Regions from separate parts of the Microbacterium sp. AC215 genome, predicted to be linked through region 2. Evidence: predicted binding sites of a transcription regulator. Region 2 holds the regulator's gene; the other holds the start of a gene.
What was found. The regulator HrcA, encoded in region 2, represses chaperone genes, less so after heat shock. The targets are predictions, from matches to a motif close to TTNGCACTCGNNNNNNNCGAGTGCNAA.

Region 1 (7,357 bases), 1.2 Mb from region 2:
ACCCCGGCGGACCCGAGATCGATCGAGCGGCACTCGACGGAGATCCGAACGCGATCCGCTTCCCTCGAGGGCTTTCGCGCGCCTCCGACCTCGCGAAGCACCGTTACGACTTCTCCTTCTCCGGGCTCAAGACCGCTGTCGCGCGCTGGGTCGAGCGCTGCGAGGCAGACGGCGTTCCCGTGCCCGTCGCCGACGTCGCCGCGAGCTTCCGTGAGGCGGTCGTCGATGTGCTCGTGACGAAGGCGCTCGCCGCGTGCGCAGACCTCGGCGTGCCCCGCCTGCTGCTCGGTGGAGGAGTGATCGCCAACCGACGACTCCGCGAGGTCGCCCTCGCGAGGGCGGAGAAGGCCGGCGTGACGGTGCGCATCCCGCCGTTGTCGCTGTGCACCGACAACGGCGCGATGATCGCGGCGCTCGCCGCGGAGCTCATCGCGTCCGGCCGTCGCCCGTCGACGCTGGCGTTCGGAGCCGACTCGACGCTTCCCGTCACCGAGATCCAGGTCGACGAGCGCGTCGCGGTGATGTGATGAGCGACGTGCCTCGCACTCCGGATCGGGCGGGTGCAGAACCGGGGCCCGCCTCGAGTGCCGCGGTGCCGCCGACCAGGATCGAGCGTCCGAGCGGCGAGGTCGAGCATCCGGCGGGGTCGGCACGCATACCCGGGTCGCGCCGCGAGGGATACACGAAGCTCCCCACCGGCCCGGTCGGAGTCGAGCCGGTGGTCGTCACGGGGCCAGTCGCCGAGGACATCGGTCGGGAGGGCGACTGGGAGCCGGCGACGGGCACGTCCGCCGTGGACGACACCCGCCTCGCTCCCTGGGCGCTGATGGCGGCGGTCGTCGCCTTGGCCGCGTCGTTCTTCGTCGGTTGGGGCATCCCGATCGCCATCGTCGCCGTGATCGCGTCGATCATGTCGCTGCGCCGACCGGTCGAGAGCCGCGCCATCGCTCGTTGGGCGCTCGTTCTCGGTCTGTGTGCGACCGTCTACAGCCTCGGTTGGCTCGTCTGGGCCGGGATGCAGTTCGAGAGACTCGGATAGCCGATGCTCGACGCGGACCGATCCGTCGAGCTGCGCGCGCTCCAGGCGCGGGCGTACGGCCGTGCGGGGGCGTTGAGCGCGGCGGATGCAGCGCGGCTGCGCGAGCTGGAATCCGCGAAGACGCGTCTGGCGGGGCCGCCGGCGACGAGAAGTCCGGAGACGCGTGCGCCGGACCCTGCGCAGGCTCCGCGGGGCGTTGCCGAGGAGGAGGGGAGCGCGTCACCTGCCGACCCGGCCGTGGACATCGAGCGCCAGGGCGGGTCCCCGCTCATCGCGCTGCGACACCATCGGCGTCTCGCGGTCGCGGTCGCCACGGCCTTCGCGGTCATCGGCCTCGCGCTGGGCTGGCTTCTCTTCACCGACCGGGGTCCCGCGCCGATGCAGCTCAGCGCCCAGCAGGAGGAGTGGCAGAGCGCGATCGTCGCATCGGGGGACTTCGATCCGGGGTCGGTGCGGGCGATGGCGGAGGAAGAAGGCGTCGTGATCTGGTTCGCGACGAAGAACGAGCGCGCTGACGTGTGCCTGGTGCTCGGACACGAGGATGCGACGGCTCCCGCGTGCACGACGCGGGAGCAGGCCGTGGTCCAGGGCGTGAATGCCACTCTCACGAAACCCGTGAGCCAGAGTCAGAGTTATGACGTCGAGGCGCAGATGTTCCTCACGCCGGCCGGCGAGCCGGCGGTCGTCACCCGCAGCTATATCACCTCGCCGCAGTCCACGGCGATGTTCGCCAGCCCCGACGAGGCGGAGGCGGTGACCGCCCTCGCCGAGCGGACGGGACTGGACCGGCGGACGATCCTGGTCGCCGGCTACGACGACGACGTGCCGATCTGGACGGGGATCGACATGTCCACGCAGAGGTACTGTCTCGTCTACGACGGGTCGATGCCCGACCCTCCGATGGCCTGCGATGACAGCATCATGCTCGCCGACGCGGACAGGACGCTCGTGCTCGACGTCGTGGGTGAGGGGAAGACGACCCGCTACGAGTACCGGTTCGGCTACGGTCAGCAGTACCTGACCGTGACGAAGGGCTGGGAGGGCGACGATGCTGCAGGAGAGTGACTCTGCCGAGCTGCGCGGGCTGCAGGTCAAAGCGTACGGCCGCGACGGTGGCCTGACCGAGGCCGAGGCGGCGAGGCTGAGAGAGCTCGAATCGCTGCGCGGCGAGCCTGGCAGGCCTGACCGGGTCGACCCTGGCCCGCGTGACCGGGTCGACGCGCCGGTCGGGCAGGGACCGGCCCACGAGCCGCCGACGTCGGAGAAGCCGTTCCGTGACGGTCAGGCACCCGTCGCCGACGCTTCCCCCAGCGCGCCCGGCGAACACGCGGACGACGGACGCCGGTCTGCCGAGACCGGAGGCCTCCGCGCCGCATTCCGTCAGCACTGGAAGGCGGTCGCCGCGGCATCCGCACTTCTGCTCGTGATCGGTCTCGGCACCGGCTGGGCGCTCTTCGGGCGTTCCGGCGATGCCGTCGCGTTGACTTCCGCGCAGCAGGAGCGGCGTGCGGAATTGCAGGCCGAGGGCGGGTTCGACCCGGGCAGTCTGCGCGCGATCGGACAGGACGAGGACGCCCTCGTCTGGTACGCGACGAAGGACGACGGCGAGACGGTGTGCCTGACGCTCGACGCCGCCGACAAGTCGGCGGATCAGTGCCAGCCCGCGGCCGATCTCGACAACGGGAACGGCATCGGCCTGAACGCGAGCGTCGCGGTGCCGGGGGAGGGGGACGAGGGCCTCGAGGAGATCTGGGCGTCCGCCGCGCGAGCGATGAACGGGGAGGTCGTCGGCATCATCCAGCGATGGCGTTCGGACGAGAACTCCTGGCTGTCGCAGTTCCAGGGCGACGAGCGGGAACGCGCCGAGCAGCTGGTCGAGGAGGGTTTCGAAGAGTTCTCCTTCTCGGTCGTCGGGTACTTCCGCGATGCCCCGGTCTGGCGCGCACAGCGCGTCGAGAGCGACGACATCCAGGACTGCCTCATCGTCGATGCCGTCCAGGCCGTCGAATGCCGCCCGGCGAGCGAGGGACAATCGTCGGCGGACGTCATCGAGGTCGCCGGAACCATCGTGGACGAGGCCGGAGGGATGATCTCCGACTGGAGCGTGCGTCTCGCGTACACGTTGAACGGAATGCCCTACCTCGTGGTGTCCGGAGACAGCACGACGGCGACGGCAGAGCAGACGGTGAGGCCCGGTGAGACGCTCGAGCTCGGCGGCGAATTCCAGGATCCGATCCAGGTCGACATCCCGTCCGACGACTCCGAGGGCTAGGCGCCGGGGAGACGTCAGCCCGCTGTCGGCACCCGATCGGCGAGGATCGCTCGTCGCTGATCACCCACGCGAGTGAGGATCAGCGTCGCGGTCTGCTCGCCCCGCAGCGCCAGCTTCTTGCGGAAGGCCGCAGGGTCGATGTCCATGCCGCGCTTCTTGATCTCGAGAGAGCCGATGTCGTTCGCCTTGAGGACGGCGCTGATCGCCTTCGGGTTCGCCGGCATCGTCTCGCGCACCCGGAACGACTGCACGAACGGACTGGTGACAGCGGCGTCGGAGGTGAGATACGCGATGCGCTCGTCGAGCATTCCCGCGTCGAGGCTGCGCGCGACATCGCCGATCAGACGCGCCCGGATCACCGCGCCGTCCGGCTCGTGCAGGAACGCGCCGAGTTCGCGCACGGGCTCGTCGACGGCGTCGGCGCCTGCGGTGAGTTCATGTGAGCGCTCGCCGCGGATCACGAGGGCGGAACGGCGGATGCCGTCGCGGGCGAGTGCGCGCGTCCAGAGCACGAGCTCGACCACGCTGCCGTCTGCGCTCACCCACTGCGCCTCGGCGTCGACGGGAAGTGAATCGCGGTCGTGACCGGGACCGAGCTTGATGCCCGTCGATGTGCGCGAGGCCACGTCGAAGGCCCAGTCCAGCGGCGGAGAGTAGTCATCGGACGAGACCCGGCGCGTCTCGCTGTGCCCGGCGGTGCGGCGGGCCGGATCCATCCAGATCGCCTGGTTCTCGTCGCCCTCGACGGGCACGTGCGCCTCGGCCGTGCCGTGGATCACCCTCGCGCTGTCTCCGAGGGGCGCCAGGTTGTAGGCCGCGATCGCCGAGGTCACCTCGTCGGCGTCGACGGCGACGACGTCGAGCCCTGCGCCGGCGAAGGCAAGAGAATCCCCGCCGATGCCGCAGCCGAGATCCGCGACGCGAGTGACGCCGGCGCGGCGCATCCGCTGGGCATGCCGGGCGGCCACGCCCAACCGCGTCGCCTGCTCGAGTCCGGCCCGGGTGAACAGCATCCGGGCCGCGAAGTCGCCGAACTTGCCTTTCGCCTTGGTGCGAAGTCGTGCCTGTCCGACCACGGCCGAGACGAGCTCGGGCGAGTGGCCGGCCGCACGCAGCCGGGATACGATCCGAGCGACGTCGGCGACCTCGTCGACGGGGCCGAGTTCGTCCAGCGCCTTCAGGCCCTCGGGGGTGAGCAGTGCGCGCAGCTCGGAGATCTCCACTGCCCCAGCTTAGGCGGCGGGCTGTTCGCCGCATTGGCACTCGCATTGCGTGAGTGCCAGCGGAACGCCTAGACTGGATTAGCACTCTCGGGTTGAGAGTGCGAAAAGTCTTCCTGTCAGCGTCAAGAAAGAAGAGGTAGACCGTGTCGGTTTCCATCAAGCCGCTCGAGGACCGCATCGTCATCAAGCAGGTCGAGGCCGAGCAGACCACCGCGAGTGGCCTGGTCATCCCCGACACCGCCAAGGAGAAGCCCCAGGAGGGCGAGGTCGTGGCCGTGGGCCCCGGCCGCATCGATGACAACGGCAACCGCGTTCCGCTCGACGTCGCCGTGGGCGACCGTGTGCTCTACAGCAAGTACGGCGGCACCGAGGTGAAGTTCGGCGCAGACGAGTACCTCGTCCTGTCGGCTCGCGACGTGCTCGCAGTCGTCGTCCGCTGAGACAACGTCTTCGGAAGGCCCGGATGCATCACGCATCCGGGCCTTCCTGCGTGTTCGGCCACCGGTGCATCGATTCCTGCCAATGTCCGGATGGCGGGTCTCGTGGGGCGGAGGCGGCGCGGCGACGGGCATAGGGTTGTGCGGTGACCCCGACGAACGCCGCCTCCCGAGCCACTCAGACGGCGGGAGTCGCGTACGCGGGGGGAGCGTATCTGCTCTGGGGCGTGCTGCCCCTCTACTTCCTGCTGCTCGTGCCCACCGGTCCGTGGGAGGTCGTCGCGTGGCGCGTGCTGCTGTCGTTCGTCTTCTGCCTGCTCCTCCTCACCGTGATGCGCGGCTGGGCCGCCTTCGGCGTCATCGTCCGGCAGCCGAGGCTGCTGGGATGGACGGCTCTGGCGGGTGTCCTGATCTACGTCAACTGGCAGGTGTTCCTCATCGGAACCCTCTCCGGGAACATCGTGGAGACCAGCCTCGGGTACTTCATCAACCCGATCACCACCGTGCTGCTGGGGGTGTTCGTGCTCAAGGAGCGCATCCGCAGGCTCCAGTGGGCGGCGATCGGCATCGCGGCGGTCGCCGTGATCGTGATCGTCCTCTTCTACGGCGAGTTCCCGTGGATCGCCCTGTCGCTGACCGCCTCGTTCGGCGTCTACGGACTCATCAAGAAGAAGATCGGCCCCGCGGTCGATGCGGTCAGCGGACTCACGCTCGAGTCGTTCTGGCTGATCCCGATCGCCATCGTGCAGCTGATCCTCGTCGCCGCCACCCCCGCCGGGATCACGATGGGCTCCCAGGGTGTGTGGCATGCGGTGCTTCTCGCGTTCGCCGGTGTGGCCACGGCGGTGCCCCTGCTGCTCTTCGCCGCGGGCACCCGGCGCATCAACCTCACCGTCATCGGGATGATCCAGTTCATCACCCCCGTCATGCAGTTCATCATCGGCGCGGTCGTGCTCGGCGAGCCGATGCCGCCCGAGCGGTGGGCGGGCTTCATCATCGTCTGGGTCGCGATCCTCGTGTTCCTGATCGACCTGCTGCTCGCCGCGCGTCGCGGACGCCGGATCGATCAGCCGACACTCGTCTGAACTCCCGGTTCACCCGTCCGGAAACTCGGTGTCGGATCGTTAACGCACCGAAACATCGGCGACCCCTACGCGAAGCCTTTCAGTCCTAGTGTTAGAGCACCCGACCGTGGTCACAATCCACGGCCAGTCACGCAAGGGAGCATCATGACCTCATTCACGCGCTCGCGCAGCGCCAAGATTCTCGCCGGAGTCGCGCTGCTGAGCGTCTCGGCGATCGTCGTCGCGGGCTGCAGCGGCACGCCCTCTGAGGAGCCGTCCGACGGTGGCGGCGGCGGCGGATCGTCGGCCGACCTCACGCTCGAGCTCGGCTCGCTGCTGCCGCAGACCGGTTCGCTGTCGTTCCTCGGCCCGCCCATGGAATCCGGCGTCGGCCTCGCGGTCAAGGAGGTCAACGATGCTGCTGCCGGCGTCACGATCAACCTGACGGCGGAAGACGAAGGCGACACCGACACCAAGGCCTACGAGACGTCGATCAGCAAGCTCCAGGGCGCGGGCGTCACCGCCATCGTCGGTGCCGCGGCGTCGGGCGTCTCCCGCCTGATCCTCGACGGAAACGTCAGCGCCGGCATCCTGCAGATCTCGGCCTCGAACACCGGCCCGGACTTCACCGACTGGGACGACAACGGTCTCTACTTCCGCACCGCGCCCAGCGACCTTCTGCAGGGTGAGGTCCTCGGCAACCTGATCGCCGAAGACGGACACAAGACCCTCGGCGTGATCTACCAGAACGACGCGTACGGAACCGGACTGTTCGACAACATCAAGTCGACGTTCGAGAACGCGGGTGGCGAGGTCGTCGCTGACGCGTCGTACAACGTCGGTGACGGTCAGTTCGACGCACAGGTCGAGACGATCAAGGCTCAGAACCCCGACGCCGTCGCGATCGTGTCGTTCGACCAGTTCAAGACCATCGCCCCGCTGCTGGTCAACGCCGGCATCTCGCCCGACAAGTTCTACCTCGTCGACGGAAACCTGTCGGACTACGGCTCCTCGCCCGACACGAACTTCCCGTTCTCGCTCGAGGGCGCACAGGGCACGAAGCCGGGACCGGCGCTCGAGGACGACTTCACCGACCGTCTGCAGACGTTCTGGACCGGTGAGGGCAACCCCGAGGTCAACGACTTCACCTACGCGGCCGAGGCCTACGACGCGGTCGTGCTCGTCGCACTCGCGTCTCTCGCCGCCGGTTCGACCGAGGGCGCGGACATCGCTGCGAAGATGGCCGAGGTCTCGGGCGGCAGCGGAGACGGTGAGAAGTGCACCAGCTTCGAGGACTGCGCGGCGATCATCAACGACGGTGG
Region 2 (7,357 bases):
GAAGACAGTCAATCACCATCAGCCGATCTGCGCGACACGACGCCTGCACTTGGTCTGTGACGGAGTCTTATCGCTCACGGGATCCGGTGTCACGGATGGCTCCCGGGCAACCTCGGCAGAATATCACCGGATCGCACGAAGCGGGCATAAGCCTCACCTCACCGTAGAATCGTCAGGACATGTCACCACGCGCTCTCACTCCGCTTCAGCCTGCCGCGACGCCTTCGGCGCAGATCCGCAACTTCTGCATCATCGCGCACATCGACCACGGCAAGTCGACCCTCGCCGACCGCATGCTCCAGATCACCGGCGTGGTCTCGGATCGCGACATGCGCGCGCAGTACCTCGACCGCATGGACATCGAGCGTGAGCGCGGCATCACCATCAAGAGCCAGGCCGTGCGGATGCCGTGGGAGATCGACGGCGAGACCTTCGCGCTCAACATGATCGACACCCCGGGGCACGTCGACTTCACCTACGAGGTGTCCCGGTCTCTCGCCGCCTGCGAGGGCGCGATCCTGCTCGTCGATGCCGCTCAGGGCATCGAGGCCCAGACTCTGGCGAACCTCTACCTCGCGCTCGAGAACGACCTGCACATCATCCCGGTGCTGAACAAGATCGACCTGCCGGCGGCCGACCCCGACAAGTACGCCAAGGAGCTGGCATCGCTCATCGGCGGCAAGCCCGAGGACGTGCTCCGTGTCTCGGGCAAGACCGGTGTCGGCGTCGAGGAGCTGCTCGACCGACTGGTCAAGGAGATCCCCGCACCCGTCGGAGACGCCGATGCTCCGGCCCGCGCCATGATCTTCGACTCCGTCTACGACGCCTACCGCGGGGTCGTCACCTACGTCCGCATGGTGGACGGCAGCCTGTCGCCCCGCGAGCGCATTCAGATGATGTCGACGGGTGCCAACCACGAAGCGCTCGAGGTCGGCGTGTCGAGCCCCGAACCGGTGCCGTCCAAGGGGCTCGGCGTCGGCGAGGTCGGCTACCTCATCACCGGTGTGAAGGACGTCCGTCTGTCGAAGGTCGGTGACACGATCACGACGGCACGCAGGCCCTCGACCCAGGCTCTGCCGGGCTACACCGACCCGAAGCCGATGGTCTTCTCGGGGATCTACCCGATCGACGGCAGCGACTACGCGGAGCTCCGGGAGGCGCTCGACAAGCTCAAGCTCTCCGACGCCTCGCTGCAGTACGAGCCTGAGACCTCCGTCGCCCTCGGTTTCGGCTTCCGCTGCGGGTTCCTGGGACTCCTGCATCTCGAGATCATCACCGAGCGTCTCGAGCGAGAATTCGGCCTCGACCTCATCACCACCGCACCCAGCGTGATCTACGAGGTGCTCACGAGCGACACGGGCGAGACCGTGACGGTGACGAACCCGAGCGAGTACCCCGACGGTCGCATCGGCTCGGTGTCGGAGCCGATGGTGAAGACCGCGATCCTGCTGCCCAAGGACTACGTGGGCACGGTCATGGAGCTCTGCCAGTCGCGTCGCGGAGCACTGCTGGGCATGGAGTACTTCTCCGAGGAGCGCGTGGAGCTCCGCTACATGATGCCGCTCGGCGAGATCGTGTTCGACTTCTTCGACCAGCTCAAGTCCAAGACCCAGGGCTATGCCTCGCTCGACTACGAACCCGCCGGACAGCAGGAGGCGGACCTGGTCAAGGTCGACATCCTGCTGCAGGGTGACAAGGTCGACGCGTTCAGCTCGATCGTGCACCGCGACAAGGCCTACGCCTACGGCACGCTGATGACGGAGCGACTGCGCAAGCTGATCCCTCGCCAGAACTTCGAGGTGCCGATCCAGGCCGCCATCGGCGCCAGGATCATCGCCCGCGAGACGATCAGGGCGCTGCGCAAGGATGTGCTCGCCAAATGCTACGGCGGTGACATCAGCCGCAAGCGCAAGCTCCTCGAGAAGCAGAAAGAGGGCAAGAAGCGCATGAAGATGGTCGGTCGTGTCGAGGTGCCGCAGGAGGCGTTCATCGCAGCGCTCTCCGGCGACGTCGAGGGCAAGGACAAGAAGTAGGACCTTCGGGCCGGGCTGTTCCCGGCGTGGAGGGTGATCGTCCAGGGAACGGGAAGTAGGCTGGAACGCATGCGGCGCGGGACTTTCCGAGACGACACGGTTGACTATGCGGCCGTGGGTGCGACCCACGCGCCCGATCTGATGCAGTACCCGCCGGAGCGCAGCATCCCGGCGGAGAACTCCTGGCGGATCGGCAGCGGTCATGACCGCTTCCAGTCCGCGGGCGAAGCTCTGCTGACCTGGACCGCGCAGCGCGCGGCGGGCCTCAGCATCGAGGATGTGCGTCCCGCGCCCGGTCCCGCCTACGCCGGTGTCAGCTTCGACGCCGAGGGCACGCCGATCGCACCGAGCAAGAACGACGTCGAACAGCGCTTCGATGCGGAAGGCACCCCGTTCGCCGGCCCGGGCATGACGTTGCGCCTGCATGGGCGGGTTGCCGGCATGCGGGCGGATGCCGAGCTGCGCGTGATCTCCGTGACCGAGGAGAAGCGCCGGATCGGATTCGTGCTGGGCACGGTCGGAGGCTCGGTGGTGCGCGGTGAGGAGTCCTTCGACATCGACTGGCGCGAGGACAACGACGAGGTGTGGTTCTCCGTCCGTGCCTTCGACGCGCCGAACTCCCTTCTCTACCGCGTCGTCCCGCCGCTGGTGAAGCGCCGTCGCCGCGAGTTGTTCGCACGCTATCTGCGAGCGATCTCGCCGCTGTACGCGACTCCGGTCTGATGGTCGCACCTCTCTGATGGCCGGTCCGCTCCCACTCGGCGATCCGGCACCGGCAGACGGACATCTGCCCTCCGATCTGCCGATCGATTCCTCCGTGCCCTTCTCCGCATACCTGCACGTCCCCTTCTGCCGGGTGCGGTGCGGCTACTGCGACTTCAACACCTACACCTCGGGAGAGCTCCGCGGCGCGAAGCAGGAGGACTACGCCTCGACGCTCATCACCGAGATCGCCCTGGCGAGGCGCGTTCTCGCGGATGCGGGCGCGCTGCGCCCGATGGACACCGTGTTCTTCGGCGGCGGCACGCCGACTCTTCTGCCCGCGGGAGATCTCGCCCGGATGCTCGGTGCGGCGACCGACGCGTTCGGCCTCGTCGACGGCGCCGAGGTCACGGTCGAGGCGAACCCCGACACGGTGACACCCGAGGTCGCGCGGACCCTCGCGGATGCCGGCGTCACGCGACTGTCGATCGGCATGCAGTCGGCAGTGCCGCATGTGCTCGCCGCTCTCGACCGCACCCATCGCCCCGAGAATGTGACGACAGCGGTCGCCGCGGCGAAGGACGCAGGCCTCGCCGTGAGCGTGGACCTCATCTACGGCGCCCCTGGTGAGTCGCTCGGTGATTGGGAGGCGTCGCTCGATGCGGCGCTCGCACTCGAGTCGGACCACATCTCGGCGTACGCGCTGATCATCGAGGACGGCACGAAGCTCGCGCGACAGATCCGCCGAGGCGAGGTGCCGGCGCCGGACGACGACCTGCAGGCCGACATGTACGAGCTCGCCGATGCGCGTCTCGCAGCGGCGGGCTTCGACTGGTACGAGATCAGCAACTGGTCTCGCTCGCCCGAGCAGCGTTCGCGGCACAATCTCGCCTACTGGCGGGGGAGCGACTGGTGGGGATTCGGTCCCGGCGCGCACAGTCACGTCGCCGGCCTGCGGTGGTGGAACGTCAAGCATCCGGCCGCGTATGCACAGCGGCTCGCCGCAGCGGAGTCTCCCGCCGCCGGCACGGAGCGGCCGGACGAGCAGTCGACGACGCTCGAGCGCATCCTGCTGCTGAGTCGCATCCGCGAGGGCATCGCCGTCAGCGACCTCGCCGCGGACAAGAGGACACGCGTCGCGGGTCTGATCGCGGATGGGCTCGTCGACCCGGCCGCTGCCGTTCGCGGACGCGTGCAGCTCACACTGCGGGGGCGCCTGCTCGCCGATGCCGTCGTGCGTGAGCTCACCGACTGATCGGCGACCGCTGAGTCAGGACATCGTGCCGGATCAGCACGTGGTCGGCGTCGGCGGGTAGAATTGGCACTCGTAGCCAGTGAGTGCCAAGAGGGAGGGAGTTGCGATGGTCAGCGAAAGAGGCCTCCAGGTTCTCCGCGCGATCGTGCAGGACTACGTCGAGACCCATGAACCCGTCGGCAGCCGATCGATCGTCGACCGCTACTCCTTCGGCGTGTCCGCGGCGACGATCCGCAACGACATGGCACTGCTCGAAGACGAAGAGCTGATCGCCGCCCCGCACACCTCCTCCGGTCGCGTTCCCACCGACAAGGGCTACCGCGTGTTCGTGGATCATCTCGCCCAGCTGCGGCCGCTGTCGGTCGCGCAGCGCACGGCCATCGAGTCCTTCCTCACCGCTCCCTCCGACCTCGACGACCTGATGGTGCGCACGGTCCGAGTGCTCACGCAGCTCACGGGGCAGGTCGCGCTGGCGCAGTACCCGTCATTCGCGCGCGCGCATCTCACGCATCTCGAACTCGTGGCGCTGGCGCCGAATCGTCTGCTCATCGTGCTCGTCACCGACGCGGGCGGCGTCTCGCAGCGCATCGCCCCGCTGCCCGTCGACGTCGACGACGCCGACATGGCGCTGCTGCGTGCTCGTCTCTCCGCCCTGATCACGGGCCGGGCGGTGAGCGACGCCGCTGAGCGGCTGCAGGCGCTTCTCGCGGACGACGCACACAGTCATGACGTCGTACTGCGCGCTCTCGCGACGATCGTCATCGACGAGCTCGGCGCCTTCCGTCAGGAGCGCCTGGTGATGGCCGGAGCAGCGACTCTGGCTCGACGCGAGCAGGACTTCCGCGGCAGCATCCACCCTCTGCTCGAGGCGATCGAGGAGCAGGTGACGCTGCTGCGGCTGATGAGCGAGATGGAGGCGGACTCCCACGGTCTCGCCGCCAGCATCGGCACCGAGAACGCGTCCTTCGGCCTCGGCGAGGCATCGATCGTGGCCAGCAACTACGCCGCCCCCAGCGGCACGGCGCGAGTCGGCGTGATGGGGCCGACGCGCATGGACTATCCGAGCAATCTCGCGGCGGCGCGGGCCGTGGCCCGCTATCTGTCTCGGATGCTCGACGAAGACGAGGCGGCCCGCTGACGCGGCCGCCCAGAGAACAGCACACGCAGAAGGGCCATTGTGGCAGACCACTACGAGGTACTCGGCGTCTCTCGTGACGCCTCCACCGACGAGATCAAGAAGGCGTACCGACGCCTCGCTCGTCAGCTCCACCCCGATGTGAATCCGGGTGAAGACGCGGCCGAGCAGTTCAAGCTCGTCACGCATGCATACGACGTCCTGAGCGACGACGATTCCCGTCGCCGCTACGACATGGGCGGCGGAGACGGCGCCGCCGGCAACTTCCAGGGCTTCGGCGGCTTCGGGGACATCTTCGAGACCTTCTTCGGTGCGGGCCAAGGCGGTGGCAGGGGCGCGCGTCCGCGGTCACGCCGCGAACGGGGACAGGACGCCCTCGTCCGGGTGACCCTCGATCTCGGCGACGTCGTCTTCGGTGCGCACCGCGACATCGAGGTCGACACGGCCGTGCTGTGCGAGACGTGCAACGGCTCGTGCTGCCAGGAGGGCACGTCGCCCGTCACCTGTGACATCTGCGGCGGCTCCGGCCACGTTCAGCGTCAGGTGCGGAGCCTGCTCGGCAACGTCGTGACCTCCCAGCCCTGCGGCACCTGCGAGGGCTACGGCACGACGATCCCGTATCCGTGCGGCACCTGCGGCGGCCAGGGGCGGGTGCGCTCGCGTCGCACCGTCTCGCTCGACATCCCCGCCGGCGTCGAGACCGGGCTGCGCCTGCAGCTGCCGGGCTCTGGCGAGGTCGGCAAGGCGGGTGGCCCGAACGGCGACCTGTACGTCGAGGTCACCGTGAACCCGCACCCGTCTTTCAGCCGCGACGGCGACGACCTGCTGGCGACGCTGGAGGTGTCGATGCCGGATGCGATCCTCGGCACCGAGACCACGATCCAGGGTCTCGACGGCGAGGTCGATCTCGAGATCCGCTCGGGCGTCCAGTCCGGCGACGTGCTGACGATCAAGGGCCGCGGCATCACGCCGCTGCGGGGCAACCAGCGCGGCGACCTCCGCGTCGGCGTGCAGGTGGTCACCCCGACCCGGCTCGACTCCGCGCAGCGCGCGCTCATCGAGGACTTCGCGAAGAAGACCAAGGCACCGGGCCCGCAGCTGGCGCAGTTCCAGCAGGGGCTGTTCTCGAAGCTCCGCGACCGCTTCCGTTCGCACTGATCCGGACGGCGCTCATGGCACTCCACTTCCTCGTCGAGAACTCCTCGGATGCCGCGGTCGGCGACCTCGTGTCGCTCACCGGCGCCGAGGCGAAGCACGCCGCCGTCGTCCGACGGCTCCGCGTCGGCGAGGCGGTGACGGTCGGCGACGGCTCGGGGGTGTGGCTGACCGGCGTCGCCGAAGAGGTGTCTCCGTCCCGCGTCGACGTGCGCGTGGCCGAGCGATCGGTCGACCCCGCGCCCAGCCCTCGCATCGTGCTCGTGCAGGCTCTCGCGAAGGGCGATCGCGACGAGCTCGCCGTGCAGGCGGCATGCGAGCTCGGCGTCGATGAGATCGTGCCGTGGCAGGCGAGCCGAAGCGTGTCCCGATGGGATGGTCCTAAGGCCGTCAAGGGGCGCGAGCGGTGGGCGACGATCGTCCGCGAGGCGGCGAAGCAGGCTCACCGGGCGTGGGTCCCGGAGGTGGCGCCTCCGGCGTCGACCGCCGACCTCGCGAGACGCGCCGTATCTCAGCGGGTGCTGCTTCTCGACCCGACCGCCCCCGCGCGGTTGTCCGAGCTCGAGCCGGACGGCAGGGACATCGTCCTCGTCGTCGGGCCCGAGGGTGGTATCTCCGACGACGAGCTCTCGAAGCTGTCGGACGCCGGCGCCGAGCGTGTGCTGCTCGGAGACACCGTGCTGCGCACGTCCACGGCGGGCCCGGCTGCGATCGCCGTGCTGTCGGTCGCACTCAGCCGCTGGTGATCAGGCTACGGACCCGGCAGTGCTGCGGTCAGTAGACTGGGAGCATGTCCGAGCCCTCGATCTTCACGCGCATCCTCAACGGCGACATCCCGGGTGAGATCCTGCTCGACACCGGCCGCGTGTTCGCGATCCGGGACATCGACCCGCAGGCACCGCTGCACGCGCTCGTGATCCCCAAGACCGAGGACTACCGCGACGTCACGGAGCTCGCCGAGGGCGACCCCGGTCTGCTCGCGGAGATCGTCGCGGCTGCGAAGCAGCTCGCCTCCGAGCATGCGAACGGCGAATACCGCCTCATCTTCAACAACGGCGCCAGCGCCGCCCAGTCCGT

Region 1: the regulator HrcA is predicted to act here: its motif matches at 4,568-4,594, upstream of groES (co-chaperone GroES).

Annotation. Positions count from the first base shown of each region.
Region 1 is NZ_OZ409869.1:1,462,948-1,470,304, reverse strand. It holds gene tsaD (tRNA (adenosine(37)-N6)-threonylcarbamoyltransferase complex transferase subunit TsaD) at 1-527, shown strand, start outside; gene ACZZZF_RS07290 (hypothetical protein) at 527-1,039, shown strand; gene ACZZZF_RS07285 (hypothetical protein) at 1,043-2,104, shown strand; gene ACZZZF_RS07280 (hypothetical protein) at 2,088-3,311, shown strand; gene ACZZZF_RS07275 (class I SAM-dependent methyltransferase) at 3,326-4,534, opposite strand; gene groES (co-chaperone GroES) at 4,678-4,974, shown strand; gene rarD (EamA family transporter RarD) at 5,118-6,056, shown strand; gene ACZZZF_RS07260 (ABC transporter substrate-binding protein) at 6,201-7,357, shown strand, end outside.
Region 2 is NZ_OZ409869.1:243,929-251,285, forward strand. It holds gene lepA (translation elongation factor 4) at 180-2,033, shown strand; gene ACZZZF_RS01300 (DUF1990 family protein) at 2,103-2,756, shown strand; gene hemW (radical SAM family heme chaperone HemW) at 2,773-3,990, shown strand; gene hrcA (heat-inducible transcriptional repressor HrcA) at 4,097-5,128, shown strand; gene dnaJ (molecular chaperone DnaJ) at 5,168-6,283, shown strand; gene ACZZZF_RS01320 (16S rRNA (uracil(1498)-N(3))-methyltransferase) at 6,298-7,026, shown strand; gene ACZZZF_RS01325 (HIT domain-containing protein) at 7,071-7,357, shown strand, end outside.